4 regions of the Pseudoalteromonas sp. CR1 genome follow, and region 2 is predicted to be linked to each of the others. Evidence: predicted binding sites of a transcription regulator. Region 2 holds the regulator's gene; each other region holds the start of a gene.
What was found. The regulator sigma-54, encoded in region 2, starts transcription at its own class of promoters, with help from an activator protein. The targets are predictions, from matches to a motif close to GTTGGCACGNNNNTNGNNT.

Region 1: a site for sigma-54 is predicted at 4,270-4,288, ahead of KZZ04_RS10475 (PA2169 family four-helix-bundle protein). Genes of this name have one in related genera too.
Region 3: a site for sigma-54 is predicted at 5,204-5,222, ahead of KZZ04_RS01890 (flagellar basal body rod protein FlgF). Genes of this name have one in related genera too.
Region 4: a site for sigma-54 is predicted at 3,211-3,229, ahead of KZZ04_RS16780 (EF-hand domain-containing protein). Genes of this name have one in related genera too.

What each region holds. Positions count from the first base shown of each region.
Region 1 is NZ_JAHXRM010000010.1:55,722-63,121, reverse strand. Features, by position in the region: gene KZZ04_RS10495 (DUF3413 domain-containing protein) at 1-750, shown strand, start outside; gene KZZ04_RS10490 (DUF4124 domain-containing protein) at 850-1,335, shown strand; gene aceK (bifunctional isocitrate dehydrogenase kinase/phosphatase) at 1,482-3,200, shown strand; gene KZZ04_RS10480 (LysR family transcriptional regulator) at 3,217-4,155, shown strand; gene KZZ04_RS10475 (PA2169 family four-helix-bundle protein) at 4,330-4,773, shown strand; gene KZZ04_RS10470 (biopolymer transporter ExbD) at 5,025-5,420, shown strand; gene KZZ04_RS10465 (TonB-dependent siderophore receptor) at 5,509-7,400, opposite strand, start outside.
Region 2 is NZ_JAHXRM010000001.1:12,545-19,944, forward strand. Features, by position in the region: gene KZZ04_RS00080 (YgiQ family radical SAM protein) at 1-1,060, shown strand, start outside; gene mgtE (magnesium transporter) at 1,129-2,487, opposite strand; gene KZZ04_RS00090 (HPr family phosphocarrier protein) at 2,597-2,869, opposite strand; gene rapZ (RNase adapter RapZ) at 2,913-3,758, opposite strand; gene ptsN (PTS IIA-like nitrogen regulatory protein PtsN) at 3,778-4,230, opposite strand; gene hpf (ribosome hibernation promoting factor) at 4,235-4,522, opposite strand; gene KZZ04_RS00110 (RNA polymerase factor sigma-54) at 4,549-6,048, opposite strand; gene lptB (LPS export ABC transporter ATP-binding protein) at 6,118-6,843, opposite strand; gene lptA (lipopolysaccharide transport periplasmic protein LptA) at 6,840-7,376, opposite strand; gene lptC (LPS export ABC transporter periplasmic protein LptC) at 7,366-7,400, opposite strand, start outside.
Region 3 is NZ_JAHXRM010000001.1:399,954-407,353, forward strand. Features, by position in the region: gene flgA (flagellar basal body P-ring formation chaperone FlgA) at 1-76, opposite strand, end outside; gene KZZ04_RS01860 (chemotaxis protein CheV) at 219-1,151, shown strand; gene KZZ04_RS01865 (protein-glutamate O-methyltransferase CheR) at 1,172-2,002, shown strand; gene flgB (flagellar basal body rod protein FlgB) at 2,144-2,551, shown strand; gene flgC (flagellar basal body rod protein FlgC) at 2,557-2,988, shown strand; gene KZZ04_RS01880 (flagellar hook assembly protein FlgD) at 3,002-3,682, shown strand; gene flgE (flagellar hook protein FlgE) at 3,742-5,103, shown strand; gene KZZ04_RS01890 (flagellar basal body rod protein FlgF) at 5,260-6,003, shown strand; gene flgG (flagellar basal-body rod protein FlgG) at 6,024-6,812, shown strand; gene flgH (flagellar basal body L-ring protein FlgH) at 6,828-7,400, shown strand, end outside.
Region 4 is NZ_JAHXRM010000023.1:9,491-16,890, forward strand. Features, by position in the region: gene rsmB (16S rRNA (cytosine(967)-C(5))-methyltransferase RsmB) at 1-748, shown strand, start outside; gene trkA (Trk system potassium transporter TrkA) at 830-2,206, shown strand; gene KZZ04_RS16770 (calmodulin) at 2,274-2,489, opposite strand; gene KZZ04_RS16775 (EF-hand domain-containing protein) at 2,570-2,782, opposite strand; gene KZZ04_RS16780 (EF-hand domain-containing protein) at 2,920-3,132, opposite strand; gene KZZ04_RS16785 (flagellar brake protein) at 3,597-4,259, opposite strand; gene KZZ04_RS16790 (TrkH family potassium uptake protein) at 4,296-5,747, opposite strand; gene KZZ04_RS16795 (YigZ family protein) at 5,844-6,458, opposite strand; gene pepQ (Xaa-Pro dipeptidase) at 6,516-7,400, opposite strand, start outside.

The sequences.
Region 1 (7,400 bases), on a different contig from region 2:
CAAGCACCGGCACCACTTGCTAAGTGTGACGAGTTTACTCAAGCCAACGTAGATATTTTTGTGTTTGAAACCGATGCACAACTAGTGAAGTTTGCAAATAACAACAAAGAGCTACATAAAACAGATCTATTTTTACAACCTACTAACCATGACGATATGCTGTTTGGTTTAGTATATGGTTTACCGTCGTATTACAAAGCCGCTATCTTACAAGAGCAAGTACTTCCAGCTTGGCAGAGTCAACGCCGTAGTATTGAAGTTGTGGGTATTGATAACCTCAGCTTTATTAATGATCAAGCTCATACTAATAATGCCATTAGAGTTATTAAAGGGAACGACGAGCAAGCGCCACGCGACAACACGCATGTTTTTGCCTTTAGTTTAGCAAGCGACAACGCTGAAGTAGTCACTACATCAACCTTATATACTTCTGATAAAAACATTGCTGAAATAAATGGGCTGATACAACCTAGTGATTTAATTACAACGAGTGTTGGCAAATACTTAAACTGCAGCGCCATTGCTAAACAAGCAATGCTCGGTGTAAATTTATACAAGAAAAAAGATGATATGGGCGTTAATTACAGCCAAGGTGTTGTAATTGCTTATAAAAAAGATCGAATCACCTTAATTGATTCAGATGGTAACTTTAAAAACATTTCTGCCGCTGAAGGTTTTTCTATCGAACAGCGCTTAGATATTCCTTTTTTAGTGCAAAGCATTAAAAAGCTTAAAACCTTTTCTGAATAGCCTGAGTATTAACCTAGCTTGCGATACTGCCAAGCTAGGTTATAGTTTTATTACCTGTTAATGACTTAACAAAATAAACTACGTTCATGGATGGCTGTTATGTCTAAATTTACTTCTTCTGCTGTACTATTTGCCTGCATGTGTTTTTTAAGTAGCGATTGCAACGCAACCACCTACTATAAATGCGTGACCGAAAAAGGCACTACCTTTTCTCAGTTCCCTTGTGATAGCCAAGCAACGGCTTATAAAGTGACTACTACTAACGTCACAGAGTCAGGGCCTGATGCTAATTATTCAAAACAATTAAATGCACTTGAACGAGAGCAAATTTTAAAAGGCTTAGAGGCAGAGCTGCGCAGTAATAATCATAAGCTTGCTATTCTCGACAGAGACAAGCAACGTAATGAATACAAACAAAAGGAGCGCTTAAATCATATTTTGGCTGACGACGATAAAAAGCGAATTTCAAAAGACATCACTAAAAAGCTTAAGTTAATAAATAAAGAATATAAAAAAGATGTATCTACCATTACCAAACGAATTAAAAAACTTGAGAAAAAAATCGAACGTTATAAAAAAGAGTAATTAATCGCCACTATATTCAGTTTACAATGTGCACTTTTAGTTAATTGAAAAATTTAGTCCCTATTAATTTAGCTTGGTTTTAAACCTAAAATAACATACCCTTAACAAAATAGAGTATAAGCTCTACTGTGTAATAAGGAGTGCGAATGCAGCCACGTAATATTGCTGAATTAATTTTAACTGGCTTTAAAAAGCACTATCAGCTTTTTCAAAAAATAACCGCTCAAGCGCCCCTTGCGTTTGCCAAGCAAGACTGGCAAGCAATTAATGATATTAGCCGTTTGCGTATTAGTTACTACGATGAGCGCGTTAACGAAACAATACAGACCTTAAAACAAGATCACCCTTCGCACGAACTCGACGAAGTCCTTTGGCTTGAAGTTAAAAAACTATATCAACAATTTTTATGTTTTCACCCTCAGGCTGAACTTGCCGAAACATTTTATAATTCGGTGTTTTGCAGGCTTTACCATAGGCGTTATTTTCATAACGATTTTATATTTGTACAAGCCACGCTAAAAGATGCGCCATCGGTTCCTGTTGAGTCAGAATACCGAAGTTATTTTCCAGTTGTTGATGGCCTTAAGCCCACAATTAAACGCATTATTAATCACTTTGACTTTAAAGCCCCGTTTGTTGATTTAGAGCGCGATATTCGTCTGCTAGTTAAAGCATTTTATAAGCAAGCGCCTGACACGCATCATCAACCGTGGAAAATGCGCTTTGATATTTTACATACCGCGTTTTATCGTAATAAGGCCGCTTATATTGTTGGGCGGGTAGTATCTGAAAGTGGTGTGCAACCTTTTATTATTGCTGTTCTCCACCACGAGGATAAAGGCTTATATTTAGATGCCCTACTCACTAAATCGTCACAGATGCGTGTTATTTTTGGCTTTGCCCGCGCTTACTTTATGGTTGAAACACACGCTCCTTCAGCACTTGTACGCTTTTTAAATGAGTTAATGCCCAATAAAACAATTGCAGAGCTGTATAATGCAATCGGTTTTCATAAGCAGGGAAAAACTGAGTTTTATCGTGAGTTTTTGAATCATTTAACACATTCAAATGATGAATTTACCATTGCACCAGGTACACCGGGTATGGTGATGATGGTATTTACGCTCCCTTCTTTTGGTTATGTATTTAAGGTAATTAAAGACAAGTTTGGTGAGAGTAAACCGTTTGGTCGCGACACAGTTTTAAAACGTTATCAACTCGTTAAAAGTCATGACCGGGTTGGTAGAATGGCCGACACAATAGAGTATTCAAACGTCGTATTTCCTTTAGCACGCTTTGATAGTAATTTACTTGAGCAACTTCATAAAACGATTGGCTCGTCTATGGTCATTGAAGGTGATTGGCTGATCATAAAGCATTTGTATATTGAGCGACGCATGACACCATTAAACTTATTTTTAGAAAATGCTGACGACGCAAGTGCTGCTGATGCGATAGAAGAATACGGCCAAGCTTTAAAAGAAATGATAGCGGTTAATATTTTTCCTGGCGATATGCTATTAAAAAACTTTGGTGTAAGTAAACACAAGCGCATTATTTTTTACGATTACGACGAAGTGCAATATTTAACAGACATGAATTTTAGAGCGTTGCCCAAGGCCAAAAGCTACGATGATTACTTAATGGATGAGCAAACCTACTCTGTTGCCCCGCAGGACGTTTTTCCTGAGCAACTTTGCACATTTGTGACGCCAAACCCGACATACAAACAGTTTTTAATCAGCACACACCCTGAACTGATTGATGTTAACTTTTGGAAGCAGGCGCAACAAAATATAAAAAATGGCCTAATAAATCATATTTACCCGTACCCGACAGCACAGCGTTTTATCCATCACTGGTAGGCGCAAGGACACACACATGAACATAAGCAAAATAGATTTAAACTTACTTGTATACCTCGATACACTACTTCGTGAGTGCAACGTTACACGCGCTGCAAATCAGTTAAGCATTACACAACCAGCTATGAGTAACGGCCTTAAGCGCCTTCGTAACCTTTTTAACGATCCTATTTTAGTTCGTACTAGCGATGGCATGGTGCCAACAGAACGTGCCATTGAGTTACAACCCGTCATTCGTGGCATACTCATGACGCTTGAAGAAACACTCGCACCAAACAGAGAGTTTGAAGCCAGCCAAAGTAAACGTGTATTCAGGATAATGGCCAGTGACTATGCAGCCAGTACACTTGCACCAAAACTACTAAGCAAACTGCACGAAGAAGCCCCAGATACAACGTTAGATATACTCACACCAAGCGACGTGACTTTTCACGATGTTGAAAACGGTAAAGTAGATATGGCAATTAACCGTTTTGAAAATCTTCCGCAATCGTTTCACCATAAGCGTATTTGGAAAGACAGCTTTTGCTGCCTGGTAAAAGCCGATAACCCAATAATCGAAAACTTCAGTCTTGATAGCTACCTAAAAGCTCGCCACATATGGGTAAGTAAAACAGGCTTTGGCGTGGGCGTTGGTATGGATCCAAAAGATGTGCAAAAACTGGGGTGGGTTGATGAAGCACTTGCTCATTTTGGTAAACATAGAAACATTGCCACATTTACACGTAACTACCATGTCGCCATTCACTTGGCAAAAGAGCAAAACTTAGTCGCTACTTTGCCATCAAAAGCGGCTAATATTTATTTAGACGATGCCGGTCTTAAAATTTTAGAGCCACCATTTCCTATTCCTCCTTTTGAATTAGACATGATTTGGAGCCCACTGCTGCACAGAGATGCTAGCCATATTTGGCTTCGTCAAAAAGTAGCTGAAGTGGCCGATGAACTAAAATAAATTTATTACACGATTATTTGTAAGATTTGCTAGGCGTCATAGTGTTTTTTCGCCTAGTTATTTTTATAAACTCTAGATACATATAAATATCAGTTACTTAACTCCGCCATTTAAAATGGAATGGCTCTTGCTTTAGTTATGATAAGTTTCATTCATAACATTAAAGAGGTCATTATGAACACCCTTCAAGGAACAGACGCTAATCATATTTCAGACATCATCCAAGTAATGAACAGCGGTATCGATTTTTACCAAAAAGCACAAGAGAATATTGAAGACCCCGCCATAGGGGCACTATTTCAGCGCATGATTGATGCGCGCAGAGTAAGTATTGAACGCCTGCAACCCTATGCTATAAACGAGCAAGGCGAGCGAGAAGAAGGGTCGTCATTTGCTGTTGAAGCACGCAGAGCATACACCGCGCTTCTTACCACGTTTAGTTCAAACAACGACAGCACCTATGTAAGCGAGCTTGAAGAGGTTGAGGACAAAACCTTAGCGGAAATTAAAGAAGCTATGGATAAACCACAACCTGCCGATTGTGAAGCCGCGCTTGCCGCAACACTCCTTACAATGCAAAGTTGTCATGCTGAAATGAGCCGAATGCAAAAAAGCTAAATAACCTGAATTGTTTTTTAGCTATTCAGTAAATTATTCCCCATACAAACCCAGCGACAGGCTGGGTTTTTTATTACTCAAAAATCATGAATATGTTTTAGTTACATGTTAGAACATATTTTATACAAATATTTAATATTATTAGAATATTTATTTAACTGTATTATTTTTCAGCTGTGCTAGTTTTGTTAATAGGATCCTAAAAACCTCGCTGTGGCGCCGCAGCTTTAATTAAAATAGTAAGGTCCAATATGAAAAATAAAACAGCTAAACTGCAAAATAACGCCGACGTAGACATGACCCCAATGCTTGATATTGTGTTCATACTGCTCATATTTTTTATTGTTACTACCTCATTTGTTAAACCCGTCGCCATTGAATTAAACCGCCCATTAGACAAGCCAAGTATTGAAAAACAAAGCAAAAATGCAGTTTTCAGTATTGATGCAAATAACGGCGTTTACTTTTCAGATAGGTTAATTGACTTAGAGCAAGTGTCGAACAACTTAGCCATGTTTGCAGCTAAATATGAAATAAGTTCGGTGCTTATAAAAGCAGATGAAAACAGTAAACACAATACGCTGATGAAGGTGATGAATAACATTAAAGAGTATGATAACTACGCAATTAGCTTAGTTTCTAATTAAAACCTATTAGCTAGTCAGTGTTAAATATAAAACCAAAAAAAGGGCCTTTCGGCCCTTTGAGTTAAATAACGAAAGGGAGAGTTAGTTATTAAAAGCGGTACTCTGCGCCTACATAGTAGTATGCGCCGTTAAAGCCAAAAGGTGCTGAACGACGAGAGTATTCAAACACGCCATTACTACTTACAACAGTATTGCCGTTAGCGTCTACAATTGTGCCTGTACGAGAGTTACCAATTTCATTTTTGTCTGGGTATACATCAAACAAGTTATTAGCACCCACATTCACAGATAGGTTTTCGTTAATAAAGTAATTAACTTTTACGTCTGTTAGTATTTCGGCACCGTAAGTTTGACGACCACCGTCTTCTACTGTGTATTCACCAAAGCGATTTAGCGACAGATTAACGGTCCAGTCTTCATTTTGATAAAGCGCACTTAAGTTAATACGATCTTCTGGTTGCCATTCTTCAATAATCGAAATTTCTTGATCTGAAAACACGCTTTCAACTGGCACAGTTTCAAGACCTGAACCTGATGGTGTAAATAACGAAACAACTTCAGTTTCTGTAAAGTTAGCAGCAAGGGTAAAATCAAGTGTGCCACCAAACCCTTCGGTATTGTAGGTTGCAACAAAATCTATACCGCTTGTTTCTGTGTCTGCACCGTTTAAGAAAAACTGGCCTGCACCAGCACCAGAGCTAACAAGCGCGGCGTCTAAACTAGTAGAAAGTCCTTTACCCAAACGGTTACTGATAACAATTCGGTCGTCAATATCGATTGAGTAGTAGTCTACCGTTACGTTAATGCTGTCTGTTACGTTATATACAATACCTAAGCTACGGTTTTGAGATTTTTCTTCTTTAAGTTTTGGAATACCTAAACTTTGTGCCAGTGTAGAGTCGTTTCTGAACGTTCCCACTTCTTCGGCTACTAATGTGCCATTTGGACCTACAACAAACTGTGTACTGATGTTGTTAAAGTAAAGTTGTTGCATAGACGGCGCTCTAAAGCCTGAGCTTAACGCACCACGTAATGAAATATCGTCTGTAATTGCCCAGTTACCCGCTAACTTAAAGTTAACCGTGTCACCAAATCCTTTGTAGTTATCGTAACGAAGTGCGCCCGATAAAATTACGTCTTCAATAACATATGCTTCAGCGTCTAAATAAAACGAAATCACATCTCGAGATTCATCTACTGATGATGCAGGTGACGAACCACCAAAACCTTGCGTGCCGCCAGACGCGTTTTCGCTGCCAACACCGCCACTTAATCCACTGTAAATGCTTACGCCGTTATTTGTATCGTAATCACGATAAGCATACTCATTACCAGCTAAAATACGGTACTCGTCGGTACGCATTTCTGCGCCCATTGCTAGCGAGTAATCGTCAAAGTTTTGAGTAAAATCTAAATTAATTGTTTGCAGAGACAATTCCATGCCATAAGCATACGCTTCACGCGGGATGGTCGAACGAATGTCAGCCGCACTTAGACCCTGTTCGTAACGTAAAAAGTTAGCGTATGAAGCGTTAATTGTATCGCTTGTTGTGTAGTCGATACTGTTTTCACCGTACGTGTACGATAAATCAAGGCTTGAATCGTTATCAAACTCTGTTTTGTAACCAAAGTTGTAAGAAATATCATCAATGGTGGTGTTTATTTTTGGTAAAAAGCCAAGTGGAATTGTTGCGTCGCCATCTTGCAATACTGGGTTACCACCCGCATTAGCATTATGACGGAAAAACGCGGCAGATTCGTTGTCGCGTGTTGAATACGTGATAAATCCATATAATTCGCCATCGCCTAGTTCATAGCCCGTATTTACGGTTAAACCAAACTGTTGCGAATCAGCATCACCAATCCTAAATGTATTACGATCAGCTGTTAATTCACGTGGGTCACCTGCCAGCAATGTGCCATCGCTGAGTTCTTCACAGCCGTAAAACTGACACGAACCATGCAAACCTGCACGATTAG
Region 2 (7,400 bases):
CATGATCAAAACGTCGGTTAATATTATGCGTGGCTGTTTTGGTGGATGTTCATTCTGTTCGATTACAGAGCACGAAGGTCGTATTATTCAAAGTCGCTCGCAAGAATCAATTATTGAAGAAATTGAACAGATCCGAGATAAAGTGCCTGGTTTTACAGGCGTTATTTCCGACTTAGGTGGGCCAACGGCCAATATGTACAAACTACGTTGTACAAGTAAAAAAGCAGAAAGCACTTGCCGACGCTTATCATGTGTATACCCTGACATTTGTAAGCACATGGATACTGATCACACACCTACTATTGATTTATACAAAAAAGCGCGTGATGTGAAAGGGATTAAAAAAGTATTAATCGCTTCGGGTGTTCGCTATGACCTTGCTGTACGCGATCCTCGGTACGTAAAAGAATTGGTGACGCATCATGTAGGTGGTTACTTAAAAATAGCACCAGAGCACACTGAAGACGGCCCATTATCCAAAATGATGAAACCTGGCATGGGCGCTTACGACCAATTTAAAGAGTTATTTGATAAGTACTCAAAAGAAGCAGGTAAAAAGCAGTATTTAATTCCGTACTTTATTTCTGCCCACCCGGGAACCAAAGACGAAGATATGGTTAATATGGCTTTATGGCTTAAATCAAATGACTTTAAGTTAGATCAAGTGCAAAATTTTTATCCATCACCTATGGCCAATGCAACCACTATTTATCATACAGAGATGAACTCTTTACGTAATATTAAAAATAATAGTGAGATAGTGCCTGTGCCAAAAGGAGCTCGCCAGCGTAGATTACACAAAGCTATTTTGCGCTATCACGATACATCAGGTTGGCCAATGATACGTGAAGCACTTCGTAAAATGGGTAAGGCTAATTTAATTGGTAAAGGGCCAAATTGTTTAGTGCCAGAAGAAGGCCGCGATGAAAAAGCGGGTAAAGCCGTTAATAAAGGCCGCAAAAGTGGTCGCCCAGCGCTTACACGTCATACGGGATTTAGCCAATTTAAAAAGGCCAATACAAAACCTAAAGTGGGTGGAAATAGACAAAAAGCCAGGTAGTTTTTACTGAATAACTAAAAACGCGCAGCTATACATTAACTGCGCGTTTTTTTGTGACAGTTTTATAATTATATTAATAGCCAGGTAGCGGTGCCTAAAAAGGCAAAAATACCCACAATATCGGTCACTGTTGTCAGCACTACACTACCTGCAAGTGCGGGGTCTATATTCATTTTTTTAAGTAAAATAGGGATACTCGCCCCAGCCACGCCAGCTACCACTAAATTCATAAACATAGCAAAAGCAAGCACGCCGCCGAGCATAAAGTCCCATTGCCATAGTGCAATGACACCCGCTATTAATAATGACCATAAAATACCATTAAGCGCACCTATGGCCAGTTCTTTCATCATTAAAAAACGTTGGTTAGTTTGATTAATATGACCGACAGCAATACCACGAATAACAAGCGTAAGCGATTGGCTACCAGCAACACCACCCATAGAAGGTACAATGCCATTAAGCACTGCTAATATAGGTAAAATATCGAGTGTGCTTTCAAAAAAACTAGCTACAAAGGCGGCCGCAAGCGCCGTCAATAAGTTAACTCCTAACCATACTGAGCGTTTTTTCGAGCTTTTTAGGACGGGAGCAAAGGTATCTTCTTCATCATCAAGACCCGCCAAGCTCAGTAAGCTATGCTCGGCGTCTTCTCGTATAACGTCGACAATATCATCGATTGTGACACGACCTAGCAGTTGATCATTATCATCAACAACAGGGGCAGAGATCCAATTATGGCGTTCGAATAATTGTGCAACTTCACTTTCATCCATAGATATTGGAATTGACTCACACTCTTCATCCATTAAGTCGCGAACAATTTTTTCAGGTGAATTAGTCAGTAATGTACTCAGCGATAAAGCACCAATAAAGCAGTTATGTTTATCAACTACATACAGATCATCTGTGCCTTCAGGTAACTCTCCACGAAGTCGAATGTAGCGTAGTACTACATCAATGGTAACGTCTGGACGAATAGTTACCGTATCGGTGTTCATGAGCGCGCCAGCAGAACGCTCTTGATAAGACAACGCCTGTGTTGCGCGCTCTCTGTCTTGAATATCCATGGCGCTAACAACGTCTTTATAAACGGTGTCAGGCAAGCTACGTAACACTTCGCCTAAGTCATCGTGCCCCATATCTTCAGTAGCGGCAGCAATATGCTCAGGTTCCATTTGGGCTATGATGCCTAAACGTACGTCTTCTGATAACTCTTCTAGTACGTCACCTTGAACATCAGGGTCAACAAGTTGCCAAAGTAATCGACGAATTTTATGAGGAGACGACTCTAATAATAAAGCAGTATCACATGGGGCGGTTTTTGCGAGCATGCGTCTAACTTGAACAAACTGGCCACTATTAAGTGACTTAGTCACTTGTTTTAGTTGTTGTAGTGGGTAGTCTTGTTCAAAAGCTTCGGGCATTGGCGTCCTTTATTTATATTGTAACTGTTACTTAGTGGGTGGGAGAGTACGAACTATTAGCCAGTTATTTTTGATTATAGTTATTTTATTTAATTGTTAAAAATTAACGTTACTCTTGCTCGTTAAATCGTTGCGAAATAAGCTCTCCAATGGCATTTAAAGCTTGTTTTGCATCAGGCCCTTCACATACCACTTTAACTTCTTTACCTTGGCTACTTTCAAGTAGCATCAGTGCTAATACACTATCACCAGCAGCTTCTTTGTCATCTTGAAATAAAGTGATTGAAGCATCAAATTTAACAGCAAGTTGAGCCAATACTGTCGCAGCTCTGGCATGTAGCCCTAATTTATTTTGTATTAAAAAAGTGTCTTCTATACGCATACATTACTCTATCAAAGCTGAACAGGTTATTAGTTTATATAAATTATTTTTCTTGTTCTCTGTGGCGTATTTTTACATTAGGATGCGTAACTGCAAAGCTTTCACCAATTGTTTGCGCTAAATATACAGAGCGATGTTGTCCGCCAGTACAACCAATAGCAATCGTTAAGTAGCTACGGTTATTGCGTTCTAAATGAGGCAACCAGGTTTGCACAAAAGTTTGTATTTGCCATGTGAACTTTTGAACTATGCTGTGGCTAGCTAAATAATCTTTTACTGGCTGGTCTAAACCATTGAGTGGTTTTAGTTCAGGCTCCCAATGTGGGTTAGGTAAAAAACGTGCATCAAATACGTAGTCTGCTTCTTTAGGTATACCATGTTTAAAACCAAATGATTCAAATGTGACAATCAGCTGCTTGTCTTTTTTACCTAATATTTTTTCACGAATCGATTCAGCGAGTTGATGAACACTCAAGTCGCTGGTATCTATCATGTAATCGGCACGAGTAGTTAGCACGTCAAGTAGTTCTTTTTCTTTTTTTATGGCTAAATCAAGCGGAAGCGAATCGATTGATAGAGGGTGCAAACGTCTTGTTTCTGAAAAACGTTTTATTAATGTTTGATCTTCACTGTCTAAATAAAATAGTGTTGGTTTTGTAAAACCCGGTAAATATTCAATAATGTGATTAAATTCATCTTGTTCTTTTGGCAAGTTTCGCACATCGATGCTAACGGCGATTTTATCGTAGTTATCAGAAACGCTTCTTACCAAAGAAGGTAATAAATTTACAGGGATGTTATCTACGCAATAATAACCTAGATCTTCAACAACGCGTAAAGCAACCGACTTACCAGAACCAGAACGGCCACTTATGATAATCAACTCCATTAATCACCCTTTAAATTTATTACGATTGGTCAACAATAATTTGATACAGCTCGGCGTCCGATTTAGCACAGCGTAGCTGTTTGCAAAATTCTTTGTTTTTTAGTTTATCAGCTATCGTCGCTAGCGTCTTTAAGTGTTGCTGGTTATCACCATCAGGTACGATGAGTGCAACAAAAATATCAACTGGTCGATTGTCTATAGCATCAAAGTTAATCGGTGTTTCACTTACTAATACTAATGCTAAAGGTTCTTGTGCGCCGCTCATTCGACCATGTGGAATAGCTATGCCTCTTCCTATTCCTGTGCTACCTAGCTTTTCGCGAGTTAATAAAGCGCCCAAAATATCTTGTTGAGACAAATACGGTAATTTATCGTGAGCAAGCTCGCTAATAAACTCTAAAATTCTTTTTTTACTATTAAAAAGGACCGCAGCTTTGCTGCAGTCCTGGCATATAAGTGAACTTAGTTTCATCATATTAGTGTCGAGCAAGCTTCTCTTTGTGTTTAATTACTTGACGGTCAAGCTTATCAATCAATGAATCAATCGCTGCATACATATCTTGATGTTCAGTGGATGCGAATAATTCAGCGCCACTTACATGAATAGTTGCTTCTGCTTTTTGATTTAATTTTTCTATATCAAGAATGACATGAACATTATTAATATGATCAGAGTGCCTTTCTAGCTTCGCAAATTTGGTATTTATATAGTCTCTTAATGAATCAGTTAGTTCTACATGACGACCAGTTAAATTTAGTTGCATAAGCATTACCCTCTTTGTTTAGCGTCTTAGATCAGACTCTTTCGCTGATTTGACGGTGGAATAGCAAGAGATTCGCGGTATTTTGCGATTGTACGTCTTGCTACTTTAATTCCTTGCTCAGCCAATATATCCGCAATTTTGCTATCACTCAATGGTTTTGCTGAGTTTTCTGCTGCGATTAGTTTTTTGATAAGTGCTCGTATCGCTGTGGATGAACATTCTCCACCATTTTCGGTGCTTACATGGCTTGAGAAAAAGTATTTAAGCTCAAATATTCCACGCGGTGTGTGCATGTACTTTTGAGTCGTTACGCGCGAAATTGTCGATTCGTGCATTTCTACCATTTCGGCTACATCATTTAAAACCATAGGTTTCATGGCTTCTGGACCGTGTTCAAAAAAACCTTGTTGTTGCTTTACGATACAGTTAGTTACTTTTAAAAGCGTGTCGTTTCTGCTTTCTAAACTTTTAATAAACCATTTAGCTTCTTGTAAATGTGAGCGAATAAACTGGCTATCACCGCTCGACTTAACTGTACGCGACATTGCAGCATATTGGCTGTTTACACGAATTTTTGGCATGCTGTCTGGGTTTAGTTCAACCACCCAGCGGCCTTTAATTTTCTTAACTGACACATCTGGTATTACATATTCAGACTCTTCTCGCACTATTGTGTCTGCAGGCTTTGGGTTAAGCGTATGAATAAGTGTCATTACTTCTTTAAGCTCATCTTCTTTGAGCTTCGTTTTTTTCATTAATGTACGATAGTCGCGAGCAGCTAACAAATCTATGTGCTCGGTTAAAATCATTTTTGTTTCGTCAATAAAAGGGGTGCCTTTATCAAATTGATTTAACTGAATACATAAACATTCTTGTAAGCTTCGTGCTGCAATACCAACAGGGTCAAATAATTGAATACGCTTTAAAACTGCTTCTATTTCATCAAGTTCAACCTCAACGTCATCGTCGTTATCTTGATTAAAGCTCTCTAAAATTTCTTCACAGCTGAGGGTTAATATGCCTGAGTCGTCCACGGCTTCAACTATTGCAATAGCAATCGCTTCATCCGTAGGGCTAAATGGCGTTAGTTGTAATTGCCACATTAAGTATTCGTGAAGCGTTTCAGTCGATGCACCTTGATAAATAGACTCATCTTCAGGCATGGGGCCTGAAGACGATGCTGGGGCGGCACTCATGTACTCATCCCAGCTAACGTCCATTGCCATGTCGTCACTGACGGTATCTTTTGCAAGGGCTTCACCACTGTCTTGTTCATACTCACTGGGGGCTTCATCGGCAGATGCACTTACTGTCACTTCATCATTATCTGCTTTTTGCTCATTTTTGCCTGCTAGGTCATCGGCATAGTCTTGCTCCTCAACCTCAAGTAATGGGTTGCTGTCGAGCGCTTCTTGTATTTCTTGCTGAAGATCCAATGTGCTTAATTGCAGCAAGCGAATAGCTTGTTGCAACTGAGGTGTCATTGTAAGTTGCTGGCCCATGCGCAGCTGTAGTGATTGCCTCATGTATCTCTAACAATCCTTTTAAGTTGTTATAATTAATACTAGCAGATGCATACAAATAAGGCGTAAATGTTACAGCCTAAATTGCTCGCCTAAATATACATCGCGTACAGTTTTATCGTTTAATACGTGTTCAGGGGCACCAGAAGCAATCAGTTCCCCATGAGAAACAATGTAGGCTTTTTCGCAAACATCAAGGGTTTCTCTTACATTATGGTCTGTTATTAATACACCAATACCACGGTTTTTAAGGTGTTCAATAATTTTTTTAATATCCAACACTGAAATAGGGTCAACGCCGGCAAACGGTTCGTCTAATAAAATAAACTTTGGATCTGCAGCTAAAGCACGTGCAATCTCTACTCGGCGACGCTCTCCGCCCGATAGTGCCATACCTTTACTGTCGCGAATGTGTTGAATGCTAAATTCATCCAATAGATTATTAAGTGTATCTTCTCTGGCTTGCTTAGTGAGCTCCTTTCGAGTTTCTAAAATAGCCATTAAGTTTTGATATACGGTTAACTTTCTGAATATAGACGACTCTTGCGGCAAGTAGCCAATGCCTAATCTAGCACGACTGTGCATAGGTAAAAGAGTAATATCGTTCTCGTCGATAGATATTTTACCTTTATCGCTAGGGACTAAGCCTACAATCATATAAAACGTGGTGGTTTTACCCGCACCGTTTGGACCAAGTAAACCCACTATGCTACCGGCTTTAACTTCTAAGCCTACATTTTTAACGACTTCTCGGCCTTTGTAGCTTTTGGCTAATAGCTCTGCTTTTAATGTACTCATGGCTGACCTTTATCGCTTTTTTTTGGCTCCACAGGTACTAAAATGGTGTGCACGCGGTCAGTTGAGCTTTCATCTTTTTCGGCGCTAATGAGTTGTTGCTCAATATCGTAGGTAATGCTTTTTGCATTCATTTTTTGCCCAGCTTGAGAGACCTGTGCATCTCCAATTAATGTTAAAAAACGTTTAGAAACATCGTATCTAACTTCATTAGCGCTGGCGCTCATTATTGTGCCGTTGGCTTGTTTTTCTTCAAAATAAGCGGGTGTACCTGTGGCAATTAACAGTTGCTTGTTATCACCCAATTCATCGCGTTTATGCACTTCTAGGCGGTCAGCAGTAATTTTTCTGTCGCCGTGAATAATTTCAACGTTTTTTTCGAATATACCTACATTTTCTTTCAGTTGACCTTCTTGCTTATCTGCACTAATCGAAATTTGATTTGCAGCAAGTGGCGCCGTTGGTTCAGCAGCATTTGCACCGAGTGCAAGTATAAATGTTGGAATAATAAAGAGTGTTAATAGTTTATTGGTCATAATAAATAGTTCGCGTATGGTTAA
Region 3 (7,400 bases), 390 kb from region 2:
ATACAGGGAATGCTAAACCTAGGCTAGCAACAAAATAAAAAACACTGTATCTTTTGATTTTTTTTAACAAACTCATAATGTTTCGACTATGCTTATGGTTTCAAACAGGGTATAAATATTTTGCGTCAAAATTAAGACGCACCCACGATGTTGTGTAGCTTTGTATATATAGGAAGCAATTATCGTTCCGTATTATTTGTTTTCTAAAGGAGATTTTAATGGCAGGCATTTTAGACTCAGTAAACCAGCGTACTCAGCTGGTTGGCCAGAACCGCCTAGAATTACTATTATTTAAACTCAGAGGGCGCCAGCGTTTTGGGATCAATGTATTTAAGGTAAGAGAAGTTCTTCAATGTCCTCCGCTTACTAGTATGCCAAAGTCGAATACTTACATTCGTGGTGTTGCACATATTCGTGGTCAAACTATTTCGGTTATTGATTTATCAATGGCTGTAGGTGGACGCCCGATAGACAATATTCAAGACAGCTTTATTATTATTGCCGAATACAATCGCTCTGTGCAGGGCTTTTTAGTTGGTGGTGTAGAGCGTATTGTTAATATGAACTGGGAAAAAATAATGCCGCCGCCATCGGGTGCGGGTCGTTATTCTTACTTGACTGCTGTTACAGAAATTGAAAACGAACTTGTTGAAATACTCGACGTTGAAAAAATCCTAAATGAAATTTGCCCTGTTAACACCGAAGTAAGCGCAGAAGTTGCTGAAAGTGGCGATATTCAGAAAGACTTGGGTGAGCGAATAGTATTTATAGCTGATGATAGTGCGGTTGCACGTAATCAGGTAAAACGTGCGCTAGAGCCGCTTGGTGTGCAAACTGAACTTGCCAAAAATGGTAAAGAAGCACTCGTAAGACTCAAAGAAATTGCCGAGCTTGATTGCCAAACCGATATTACAGAACGTGTGGCGCTGCTTATATCTGATGTTGAAATGCCCGAAATGGATGGCTATACACTAACGGCAGAAATAAAAGCAGACCCTAAACTTGCACCTTTACATGTTATTTTGCATACGTCACTCAGTGGTGTATTTAACCAAGCAATGATTGAAAAGGTAGGGGCAGACGATTTTATTGCTAAATTTAACCCTGATGAATTAGCCACTGCGGTTAAAAAATGGGTTCATTGTGAATAATCAAAACAGGTGCTACTAATTTGAATAACAAAGACTTGCAGCAAAATGAATACGATCAATTTCGTTCATTTTTAGAACAGCAATGTGGTATTGTTCTTGGTGAAAATAAGCAATACTTGGTTAAAAGCAGGCTTGCGCCATTAATGGCTCGTTTTGATGTAGGGTCGTTATCTGAACTTGTTAGCAAAACACTAGGGCCACATGAAAGGCAATTACGAGCGGCTGTTGTTGATGCGATGACCACCAACGAAACTTTGTGGTTTAGAGATCAATACCCGTTTGAGCTTCTTCAAAACCGCTTGTTTCCTGAGTTTAAAGAGTTAAGGCGACCGGTAAAAATTTGGTCTGCGGCCAGCTCGTCTGGGCAAGAGCCTTACTCTATTTCTATGTCGGTTGCGGAGTTTCAGGCTAAACAGCCTGGTGTATTAAAAATGGGTGCTCAAATAATTGGTACTGATATTTCTAATACCATGCTAGATATGTGCAAAAATGGCGAGTACGACGCGCTAGCTTTAGCACGAGGCCTATCGGCTGAGCGCCGTAAAAAGTTTTTTATAGACAGCGGCAATGGCATGGCAAAAGTAAACGATACATTGAAAAAGCAAGTGAGTTTTAGGCACTTAAATTTACTCGATTCGTATGCGTTGATGGGTAAATTCGATATTATTTTTTGCCGTAATGTACTTATTTATTTTTCTCCTGAAGTAAAAGCTAAAATTATTAAACAATTTGCGCAAGCACTTAACCCTAAAGGTTATTTATTTTTAGGGGCTTCGGAGTCAATGGCCGGATTAAGTGACGAATTTGATATGGTTAGATGCAACCCTGGCATTATTTACCAAAAGAAGTAAACCCTCTTTCTTTCCTTTAAAACGACACACTATGTGTCGTTTTTCATTTTAAATCATTCGATTACAAAAAATATAATCACTCAATTATAAATGGCTTATTTATTGCTTTATTCAAACTAAGTCAATTTTTTGGAGATGGTTATGGCTATCAGTTTTGATAAAGCTTTAGGTGTGCATCAGCATACTATGTTGATCCGTTCACAACGAGCAGAAGTGCTAGCGAGTAATATTGCTAATGCTGATACGCCGGGCTACAAAGCAAAAGATATTAATTTTGCCTCAGCATTAAAAGCGGCAAAATCACACCAGCAAAGCGGCAATACAATGGTAACTACTAATGAAAAACACATTGGTGGTGGTACCCGAAGTGTGGGTGGAGTTGAATTATTTCGTACGCCAAATCAAACAGATACAGGTGATGGTAACTCAGTGGATGTGCAAGTGGAACGGAACTTGTATACACAGAATGCGATGGAGTATCAGGCCAGCTTACAATTTTTAAGCGGCAAGTTTAAAGGCCTGAATAAAGCCCTCGGTAGTCAAGGATAATAATTATGAGTTTATATAACGTTTTTGATATTGCTGGTTCTGGTATGAGCGCACAAAATGTGCGTTTGAATACCACTGCAAGTAATATTTCGAATGCCAATACAATTAGTTCTTCTCAAGACAAAACGTACCGAGCGCGACAACCTGTATTTGCTGCAGAGCTTACCAAAGCTTCTGAGTCAGTAAGTAACAATCAGGGCTCTTCTGTTGGTGTTAAAGTGCTGGGCATTGTTGAAAGCAGTGCACCATTACAAATTGAATACAACCCTAATCACCCGAGTGCGGATGAAAATGGTTATATCTATAAACCCAACGTTAATGTTGTAGAGGAGATGGCGAACATGATTTCTGCTTCTCGCTCTTATGAAACAAACGTGCAAGTTGCAGATGCAGCTAAGCAAATGTTAAGTAAAACTCTGCTGCTAGGTCAGCGTTAACCGAGGGTAGGTTATGAGTAACGATATTAGTACATCTTCATCCTATTTAGACTCTTTACGGTGGCAAGATACAACGCCCACTTCAAATGAAGAAAAGAGCGATGCGTTAACTCAAGAAGACTTCTTCTCGTTGTTAACTCAGCAATTATCGTTTCAAGATCCGAGCAAGCCTGCGGATAACGATCAAATGATTGCGCAAATGACCAACTTCACGATGGCTGAAGGTATCTCAAACCTTAATAGTAATTTTGAGTCACTTGCAGCTTCGATGACATCTAACTCCGCTTTACAAGCGTCAACATTAGTTGGAAAGCAAGCATTACTAGAGTCAGATTCTTTAGATTTAAATGCAACGGGTGAAGCCAAAGGGTCAGTGGTTGCAGAAAGCCCAGTAGAGAGTTTAACGCTTCGTATTACGGATGAATCTGGACAACTTGTAAGAAGTATTGAACTAGGATCGCAATCGGCTGGTGCAGTACGTTTTGCTTGGGATGGTAAAAACGAAGCGGGTGAACGTTTACCGGAGGGTGAATACAATATAGTGGCTGAAGGCAGCACTAACGGTGAATTTTCAAGCCTTCCTATAGCTACGTTTAAAAATATTGAAAGTGTAAATATAAATGGTGCTAATGGCATCATTATTAACACTAAAGAAGGTGCGGTTAGGCTGACTGATGTCGCAGAGATCGCGTAATAGAGTTTAATAATATTTCGCCTGTTTGCAGGCTGTATTTTATAGGTTAGAGGTCAATTATGAGCTTCAATATTGCATTAACAGGCATAGCTGCCGCACAAAAAGATTTAGACGTTACCGCAAATAATATTGCGAACGTTAATACAACCGGTTTTAAAGAGTCACGTGCTGAGTTTGCAGATGTATATGCCTCTTCAGTGTTTAGTTCTGGTAGAACTAAAAATGGTGACGGTGTTCAAACTACTATGGTTGCCCAGCAATTTCACCAAGGTTCGCTGCAATTTACTAATAACTCATTGGATTTAGCCATTACAGGTGAAGGCTACTTTGCAATGAGCCAAGACCTGGGTGCGCAAGATTTTACCTTTACAAGAGCAGGGGCTTTTAAGTTAGATAAAGATAACTTTATCGTTGATGCTAAAGGTAACTTTTTACAAGGTTTCCCTGTAGATGAGGCTACCGGCGATACGACCTCTGTTAGTTTAAGTACTTCGTCGGCACTGCAAATCCCTGATTCGTCTGGATCACCTCGTGCAACGGCAACGGTATACAGCTCATTTAATTTAGATTCACGTGCAGATGCGCCTTCGTTGCCATTTGATCCAACAGAAAGTGCTTCGTATAACTCATCAACTTCAACCACTGTCTACGATTCACTGGGTGAGGCACATGTTTTACAATACTTTTTTGTAAAAAATGATCCGACGACAAACCCTAATGAGTGGGATATACATGCAACGCTCGATGGTTTAGTTGTTGATCCAGCAACGGGCGCTGAGCAAACTACTGCGCCATATACACCTTTAACCACCCTAGGTTTTAGTTCAAGCGGTTTACCTGAAACAACAAATGGGGTTGCTAATACAAACCCAAGCAGTTTCGATGAGTTAGTTTTACCTGCGGGTGCTGGGACTGGTTTATCTTCGTTACTGACTAACGGCGCGTCATTTCCTGATACGGGCGTAGAGCTTAATTGGCGAGATGAGGCAGCAACTACAAATAAGCAGCCAACTCAGTACGCAAGTCGATTTGAAGTTAAAGCGCTAGACCAAGATGGCGCTACGGTTGGTCGTTTAGCGGGTATTGATATTGGTACCGACGGAAAAATAGTGGCTTCATACAGTAATGGCGACACATCTTTCTTAGGTCAGGTAGCGATGGTTCGTTTTTCTAATTCACAGGGTTTATCGCAAGTTGGTGATACCTCTTGGAAAAAAAGCTTAACGTCAGGTGAGCCAATTGCAGGTGAACCAGGTTCGGGTACATTAGGTTCAATAAATTCATCAGCACTAGAGCAATCTAATGTAAACTTAACGAATGAGTTGGTTGACCTAATTAGTGCTCAGCGTAACTTCCAGGCTAACTCTCGTGCGCTTGAGGTTAACTCAACACTGCAACAGGCAATTTTACAGATTCGTTAATTTAATACTTAACACCATTTTAAGGGCTGCTTTTTAAAGTGGCCCTTTTTACTTTTACTTCATTTAGTTTGTTTAATAACCATTTCACATCGTTTCTTATTGTGGCATCTATTTTGCATTTCCTGTTTATAGAGATTTTTGAAACGAGTCGATGCTATGGACAAAATGGTCTACATTGCGGCCTCAGGCGCTAAACAAAGCCTACAGGGGCTGGCCCTCAAAGCCAATAATTTGGCGAATGCGAATACCACTGGATTTAAGTCAGACTTTGCACAAGCTCGCTCTATGCAGGCTTTTGGCGAAGGGTTGCCGTCGCGTGTTTTTTCTATGCAAGAGCGTCCGGGTTCTAATATGACCTCTGGCGGCATAGTCGAAACAGGCAGAGATCTAGATATTGCAATGAGCGATAACGCGTGGTTAAGCGTGCAGGATGCATCAGGCAATGAAGCTTACACCAAGGTGGGTACATTAAATATTACCGCTGAAGGTATTTTAATGACCAGCCATGGTCGTCAAGTAATTGGCGAAGGCGGGCCTGTCATTTTACCAGTACCGATCGAAAAAATTGAATTTAGTGAAGACGGCGCAATTCAAGTTCGTCCGCAGGGGGCGCCTGCTACGTTTTTAGAAGAAGTTGACCGTTTGAAGGTGGTTGAAGCTAATAGTTTTCAACTAGAAAAAGGGAACGATGGTTTATTTAGGCCCAAGGCAGGAGAGGTTGTTGATACTTCTGCCAATGTCAAAGTATTAAGCGGAACCTTAGAAATGTCTAATGTGAACCCTGTTCACGAAATGGTCGATATGATCAGCCATCAACGTCAATTTGAGTTACAAGTAAAACTGATGAAAACAGCTGAAGATCTTGATAGATCACAAGATCAGCTGATGCGCATAGTTTAACTTTAAATGAGGACACGATTATGAATCCAGCATTGTGGATCAGTAAAACGGGGCTAGACGCTCAACAAACCGATATTTCGGTTATATCAAACAATTTAGCGAATGCCAGTACGGTCGGTTATAAAAAAAGCCGCGCTATTTTTGAAGATTTACTCTATCAAAATATTAACCAGCCCGGAGGCCGCTCGTCACAAGACACCGAAATGCCATCTGGTTTAATGTTAGGTGCCGGTGCAAAAGTAGTGGCTAACCAAAAAAACTTTTCTCAAGGTAATATGCTAACTACTGAGAATTCATTGGATTGGATGATCTCAGGGCCTGGCTTTTTTGAAGTATTACAACCCGATGGCAATATTGCTTATTCTCGTAATGGGCAGTTTACTACCGATGGCGATGGTCGAATTGTAACGTCTGGTTCTGGCTATGTTGTGCAACCAGAGATGAACGTTCCTGATGATGCGCAATCAATCACTATTTCACAAGATGGTGAAGTATCTGTGCGTATTTCAGGCCAAGCCGACAACGTTGTTATTGGCCAGCTTACAATTAGTGACTTTATCAATCCATCGGGTCTTGAGCCTGTAGGGCAAAACCTTTACACCGAAACGGCTGTAAGTGGCGCGCCTGTGCAAGGTAACCCGGGTGTAGAAGGCTTAGGCACAATTATTCAGGGTTCACTTGAAACATCAAATGTAAATGTAACAGAAGAGTTGGTTAACCTGATTGAAACGCAGCGAATCTATGAAATGAACTCAAAAGTTATTTCGGCTGTTGATGAAATGATGAGTTACATTAATCAGCAATTATAAGATGTAGGGGGAATTATGCGTCATTATATGTTATTTGCGGTAGGTACATTATTTTTAAGTGGCTGTGTCTCAACACAAAATAGTGATGTTGTTCAAGATGACCCCTATTATGCACCAATGTATCCTGAACCAAGTATGGAGCCGGTAGTTGCAACGGGTTCGTTATTTAATACTAATGTATCAAACGACTTATACGCAGACCGAAAAGCACTGCGTACTGGCGATATTATTACTGTTAATCTACAAGAGTCTACTCAAGCAACGAAAGCTGCTAAAACAGAAACTGATAAGCAATCTGATGCAAGCCTAGACCCTGTAATAGGGCTTGGTGGTTTACCCGTTAACATTGGTGGCGATAGTATTCAGTTTGGTATTGGTAGCGATGCCTCTTTTACGGGTGATTCTAAATCAAATCAATCCAACAGCTTATTTGGCAATATTTCGGTCAATGTTATGCGTGTTCTACCTAACGGTAACTTAGTGATTCGCGGCGAAAAGTGGTTAACGTTAAACACTGGCGAAGAATTTATTCGTTTGGAAGGTTTGGTACGCCCGCAAGATGTGAGTTCTGATAATACAGTTGAGTCA
Region 4 (7,400 bases), on a different contig from region 2:
TAGCACGCAAGAATACAGCGATATGCTAACGGCAAATGATATAGAGCATACATTAAACCCAGATTTTGTAGATGGGATTAAACTTGCCAAGCCGCGTGATGTTTTTTCACTTCCTGAGTTTGATACCGGTGCTTGTTCAGTGCAAGATGCAGCAGCGCAATTAGCCGCTCGCTTCCTAGAGCCAAAAAATGACGACGTTATATTAGACGCCTGTGCAGCCCCAGGTGGCAAAACATGCCATATTTTAGAGCTTGCCGACGCCGACGTACTTGCACTTGATAGCGATGCCACTCGCCTTGAACGCGTAAAGCAAAACTTAACTCGTATTGGTTTAGGTGCTGACCTACAATGTGGCGATGCATCGCAACCGCATACATGGTGGGACGATAAACAATTTGATCGTATTTTATTAGATGTGCCTTGTTCAGCAACAGGCGTTATTCGTCGCCATCCAGACATAAAATGGTTGCGTCGTGCATCTGACATTGAAGACTTAGCTGCACTACAAGGCGATATACTCAATAGCATTTGGCCTCTACTGAAGCCCGGTGGTACATTGGTATATGCCACATGTTCGGTTCTTCCAAAAGAAAACCAACAACAAGTTGCTAAATTTTTAGCTAATAACGATGATGTAGAACATATTCCACTTCATGATAAAGACACCCTCACTACACCGGGGTTACAACTACTTCCGGGCGAAAGTGATGGTTTTTATTACGCTAAAATGGTTAAAAAGCCAAGTTAATTAAGGCTTAATAACGCGTACAACAAGCCATTTTTAAATTTAAAAATGGCTTTTTATTACTACTTAATACACTGGTAAATAATGAAAATAATCATACTCGGTGCTGGACAGGTTGGCGCCACGCTAGCTGAAAACTTAGTAGGCGAACAAAACGAAATTACCGTAGTAGATATTGACGGTAACCGTATACGCGAGCTGCAAGATAAGTACGACCTTCAAGGTGTAATGGGCCACAGTGCTCACCCTGATGTATTGCGCCGCGCCGGCGCAGACGATGCCGATATGATTATTGCGGTAACCAGCTCAGATGAAGTAAACATGGTGGCATGCCAAGTGGCGTATAGTATTTTTAATACACCCACTAAAATTGCTCGAATTCGCTCTGAGCAGTATTTAAAATACCGTGAAAAGCTTTTCCAAAACGATGATTTACCTATCGATCATTACATAGCTCCAGAAGCGTTAGTCACTAAGTATATTCGCCGCTTAATTGACTACCCTGGTGCATTACAAGTCTTGCAATTTGCCGATGGTATGCTCTCACTAGTTGCAGTAAAAGCCTATTACGGTGGTTTATTAGTAGGCTATGCTTTATCGGCATTAAAAGAGCATATACCTAATGTAGAAACTCGTGTTGCGGCTATTTATCGTCAAGGTAAAGCTATTAAGCCGCTGGGTACAACCGTTATTGAAGCCGACGATGAAGTATTTTTTATCGCAGCAACAAAACATATACGCGCCGTAATGAACGAACTACAAAAGCTTGAGCGTTCATACAAAAAAATCATGATAGCCGGTGGGGGCAACATCGGAGCCGGCCTTGCTCGCTCTCTTGAAAAAAATCACACCGTTAAACTGATAGAGCGCAGTAAAGAGCGGGCGGAACAGCTTTCAGAAATGCTCGATAATACGGTAGTATTTTGTGGCGACGCTTCCGATCAAGAACTCCTCTCTGAAGAACATATTGAACAAGTGGATGTATTTATTGCCGTTACCAACGACGATGAAGCAAACATTATGTCAGCCATGCTTGCAAAACGCATGGGCGCGCAAAAAACCATGGTGCTTATTCAACGTGGTGCTTATGTAGACTTAGTACAAGGTGGCGAAATAGACATTGCTATATCACCGCAACAGGCAACAATTTCTGCATTGTTAACCCACGTACGTCGCGGTGATATTGTTAACGTGTACTCGCTGCGTAAAGGAGCTGCAGAGGCTATAGAAGCAGTTGCCCATGGTGATGAAAGCACCTCTAAAGTAGTTGGCCGCGCAATTGCCGATATAAAATTACCTGCCGGAACAACCATTGGTGCCATTGTGCGTAACGACGATGTACTCATTGCCCACGACGACACCATTATTATGTCGGGCGATCACGTAATCATGTTTTTAATTGATAAAAAGCATATCAACGTGGTAGAAAAACTCTTCCAAGTAAGCGCTATATTTTTATAACGCGTCAGACACAAAAAAGCCGCTGAATATGGCGGCTTTAGTGGAGTATGATTGGGGTATATTGATATTACTGTACTTTGGCAAACTCGTCTTTTGAAAGCTCACCATTTCCATCTGTGTCTAAATCTTTAAAAATTTTTACTAGCTGTGAATTTACTTTTGCCTCTTCCATGCTAATTACACCATCGCTATTGCTATCAAACGATGCAAAGTCTACGGCCGCATAAGCTGCTGAAGAAGATGCTAAAACTAAAACTGCAAGTGTTATATTTAATGTTTTCATAATAATGTTCCTAGTAAAATGGGAAGTCCTTTTCTAAGATCCCTGTCTGTGAAAAATAGTTAAACCAATACCGGTTAACTTTAAAATTTTGCAAACTCGTCTTTAGAAAGTTCACCATTGCCATCTGTATCTAGCTCTGTAAACTCAGCCATTAAATCAGTGTCTATTGCCGCTTCGCTTGGGCTAATTGCACCACTGCCGTCGGTATCTAAACTGTCAAAATCTGATGCTGCAAATGCTGCTGAAGAAGACGCTAATGCAATAAGTGCTAATGCTTTGTTTAAATGTTTCATGACTTAATCCTTCAAAATTTTATTTAAAAAATAACCTAATTAACTCGTAAAATAGCTTCACTTCCTTGTTATCCTTTTTCGAAGGCTCCCTTGCCTACTTAGGTTGTCTTTGGCAACTCAGGATGCTTGTTATCTAATTAAGCTTTTGAAAACTCTTCTTTTGATAACTCACCGTTTTGGTCAGTATCGAGCTCTGAAAACATGCTCATTAATTTTGCATCAACCGATGCCTCAGCTTGGCTAATTGCGCCATTGCCGTCTACATCGAGTGTATTAAAGTCAGAGCCTGCAAAAGCGGCTGACGAAGAAGCAAGTGCGATAAGTGCTAATGTTTTATTTATGCGTTTCATAGTATGTATCCTTCAAATTGTATGTGAGTGATTGGTACTTACTGTTAATCACGTTTTTCGATTAGTACAACCAGACTATTACAACTTAAATGCCAACATTTAATAAGTGTTATTTTTCAATAACTTAAGCATTAAATACTGAAAGCCATGCAAATTTAAGCATTATTTTTGTAGCTATTTAGCAACGCAGGTTTAGTTAAAATTTGTAAGTTATTAAAAATCAGTTAGTTAGGTTTCATACAAAAAACCACAAAGCCAGATAACTTGAATAACTAAGAGGGGGTTAGGTATTGAGCAGGTAAGTTTTAAACTGAACGAGGTATAAAAAGAAAATAAATCATAAAAAAATTTAAAGTTATCCAATTGTTTTTATTGAGTAAAAAGAATAATTTTAAAGGCTGGTAATTTATTTTCGTTCATAAAGTAAAAAGTCGTTATTTTGTTGCAAAATAGCGACATTAAAGCTAATCGGCATCGAGTTCTATCATTGCGGGGTCAATAAAGTGCTCTTTCATAAAAGCTTTCATTTCTTCTTTACTGGCTAATAACTTAATCCCACAACGCACGCCTGCATTATGATCTTTTACACTGCACACTTCGCCTTCAAAGTCTTTACCATTACTCCCTAATACAACTGTGCATTGAGAGTCTTTAATGCTTTCTAGATCAGCGTCAGTTTTTATATCGAACATAGCACCGGTTAGTGAAATATCTTTAATAACACCATCAAGTACCTTGTCATCACTGAGTTTAAGTTTTGCAGGTAATAAGGTTGGAATACGTGTTTGCGAACGTAAACTAAATAGCTGAACTTGCTTAGGGTAGTTAATAAAAATAAGCCTAACGGGATGTGATGCAATAGATTTAATTTGCTGTCTAAAAGCAATTATTTGTCCATCGTCACCTTCTATTAATGCTCTTACAACCACAGTAACACCATCTCGTAAGTAGTCATTTGCGCCCGGTAAACGTTTAGCTGTTGGAAAATTTAAAATAATAAACTTTTCCTCAAGCAAGCCGACCATTTCTGTTTTCACGCGCTTACTGCTGGTAGGTGTTAATATTTCTAAGTCAACTAAACTGCCAACCGGTATATTATTTAATTTATCTGCATGTGTTGCTGGCATATCCATTCCATAAACATAGTAGTAAAACGTTGTGTTTTATCCGCGCCAAAACGTAGGCGTAAATAACACAAGCAAAGTAAAAATTTCTAGTCGGCCAAATACCATTGCAATCGTCAGCAACCATTTAGCGCCATCGGTAATTGCACCATAATGCGAGGCAACATCACCTAAGCCTGGACCTAAGTTATTTAAACACGCCGCCGTAGCCGAAAACGCTGTAATATTATCCATTCCCGTTCCCATCAGCGCCAGCATAATAATAATAAACACCAGAGCATAAGCAGAGAAAAACCCCCACACTGCTTCTACAACCTTATCAGGCAATGCTTTACGGCCAAGCTTAATTGAATAAATAGCACGAGGATGTACCAAACGGTTGAGTTCACGCACGCCTTGCAGGTAGAGTAAAAACACGCGCACCACTTTCATACCGCCCCCGGTAGAGCCCGCACAGCCGCCTATAAAGCTCGAAAATATTAATAAAATAGGTAAAAACAGTGGCCACGTCGAAAAGTTATCAGTAGCAAAACCGGCCGTTGTACTCATTGATACCGCTTGAAATAATGCTTGGTCGAGCGTTTCATCACCATTAGCGTAAATCTCATTTGAGGACAAAACCGCAAAACAAATAACCACCAGCGCTAATTGAATACATAAAAACACTTTAAACTCAGGGTCACGAATGTAGACCTGCACGTTCCGGCTTGCCACAGCAGCGTAGTGTAAAGAGAAGTTAATAGCTGCGATGATTAAAAAGAAGACACAAATAAAGTTAATAACCGGGCTATCAAAGTGACCCATAGAAGCATCATAAGTCGAAAACCCGCCAATCGCGACGGTAGAAAACGCATGACAAATTGCATCAAACCAGTCCATACCTGCCGCCCAATACGCCAACATACAGGTAATGGTTAACGACACATAAATATACCAAAGGTGCTTTGCGGTATCGGCTATGCGAGGGGTCATTTTTGAATCTTTTACTGGGCCGGGGATTTCAGCACGGTACAACTGCATTCCACCAACACCTAGCATGGGCAGTATTGCAACAGCTAATACGATGATCCCCATACCGCCAAACCACTGTAATTGCTGGCGGTAAAACAGTACCGACTTAGGTAAATACTCAATCCCAGTCAAAACTGTAGCCCCCGTGGTTGTTAAACCCGAAAAGGCTTCAAACACAGCATCAGCAAGGGATAAATTAGGTTCTTGTAAAAAGATAAGAGGCAAGGATGCGAATGCCCCCAGTACCAACCAAAACAAAACCACAATTAAAAAGCCTTCGCGTGCTTTCAAATCCCCGTTTTCATGTCGGTTTGGGTAATACGCTATTAAACCAATAATAATACTGAAAATAAACGCCAAAACAAAAGGGACACCGCCACCATCTTTATAAATTAAAGACACCACAGCAGGTGGCACCATGGTAATACTAAACAGCGCAACAAGTTGGCCAAGAATTTTTATGATGGTACGAAATTGCATTTAGCTAATCGCTTTTATTATTAGTAAATTCAGGCTCAACTGCATTAACCTGGTTAAATAGAATGAATATGCATTATATGCAACTTGTGTAGGTTATTACTCTTTAATAGTTAACTCAACTGCGCCGTGACTTAAATCAAAAATATCTTTAATTGCTTGCTGTGCTTGGCGGCTATCAATGGTGATCACCCAGTTAATATTAGCAGTAAATTGCTTTTCAATGTTAAGCACTTGGTAGTGTGTTTTAAGTAGCTGCTCAATTGCGCCCTGCATACTGTATTCGCTGCTGCCCAGTAGCTCAACGCTTGGCACTTTAAGTACGGTGTTTAATTTTGCTAATGCATTATTTAACGATCCGCCATATGCTCGCACTAAACCGCCAGTTCCAAGTTTAATCCCTCCAAAATAACGAGTTACCACGGCTGTAACTTCACCTAGCCCTGATCCCACAAGCACATTTAACATTGGTTTACCGGCCGTACCATTTGGCTCACCATCGTCTGAAAAACCATACACATGGCTTCCACCGGGGTTACCTGCCACATGGGCCCAACAATTATGCCGAGCATCGCTGTACTTATCTTCAATACTTTTAATAAACGCTTTAGCTGCGACTAAATCTGGGGTGTGTGCAATATGCACAATAAAGGTGCTTTTTTTTATTTCTTCTTGATGAAACACACCCTCGGCTGGGTATTTATATTCTGACATATTTTACTTAACCAAAAAAATGGGGCCATCAGGCCCCTTCTATCGCAAACTGCTCACTTAATCTAAGTGTAAGTCACGCGTCATATTTTCTAAACTATCTTCGTGCACAATAATGTTATCTTCAATACGAATACCACCATAAGGTTTAAATTCTTCAACCTTATTCCAATTAATGTATTGCTTGTTATCCGTTTGTGCTAAATCACCTAACAACGAATCAATAAAATATAAACCTGGTTCGATAGTAAATACCTGGTTTTTCTCTATCATACGGGTACAACGTAAAAATGGGTGCCCGTCTGGTGATGCTTGATGAGTACCTTTGTCGTCACTCATAAAACCGCCTACATCATGCACTTGTAAACCAAGGTGATGCCCTAAACCATGTGGGAAGAAAGTAGACGTGATTTTACGCTCAACTATATCTGCAGCCGGTAAGTTAACTATATTAAAGTCGCTAAGAATTTGCGCTATACGGTTATGGCACTCAACGTGTAAATCACCGTATAACATGCCCGGTTTTAAACCTTTACCTAACTCAATCTGTATTGCAGTCATTGCTGTAACTAACTCAGCAAATTCACCCTGCTTTTTAAAGTCATAAGTGCGCGTGATATCTGCAGCATAACCGTTAAAGTTTGCGCCAGCATCAATTAAAAATGAGTTATGTGTTTGCGGTGCATTTGGCTCAAAATGGGTGTAATGCAAAATAGCGCAGTTTTCGTTAAGCGCCACTATATTACCGTATGGCATTTCATTTTCGCTTTGGCGTGTTGCCATTAGGTAAGCGTGCTGAATATCAAACTCACTGCCACCGTTAAAAAAAGTGTCGCGCGCAGCTTTGTGGCCGTCAACGGCTATGCGGTTAGCATTACGTAAACATTCGAGTTCATATTGTGTTTTGTAAGCACGGTTAAAGTGTAAATAGTTAAGCACGGGCTC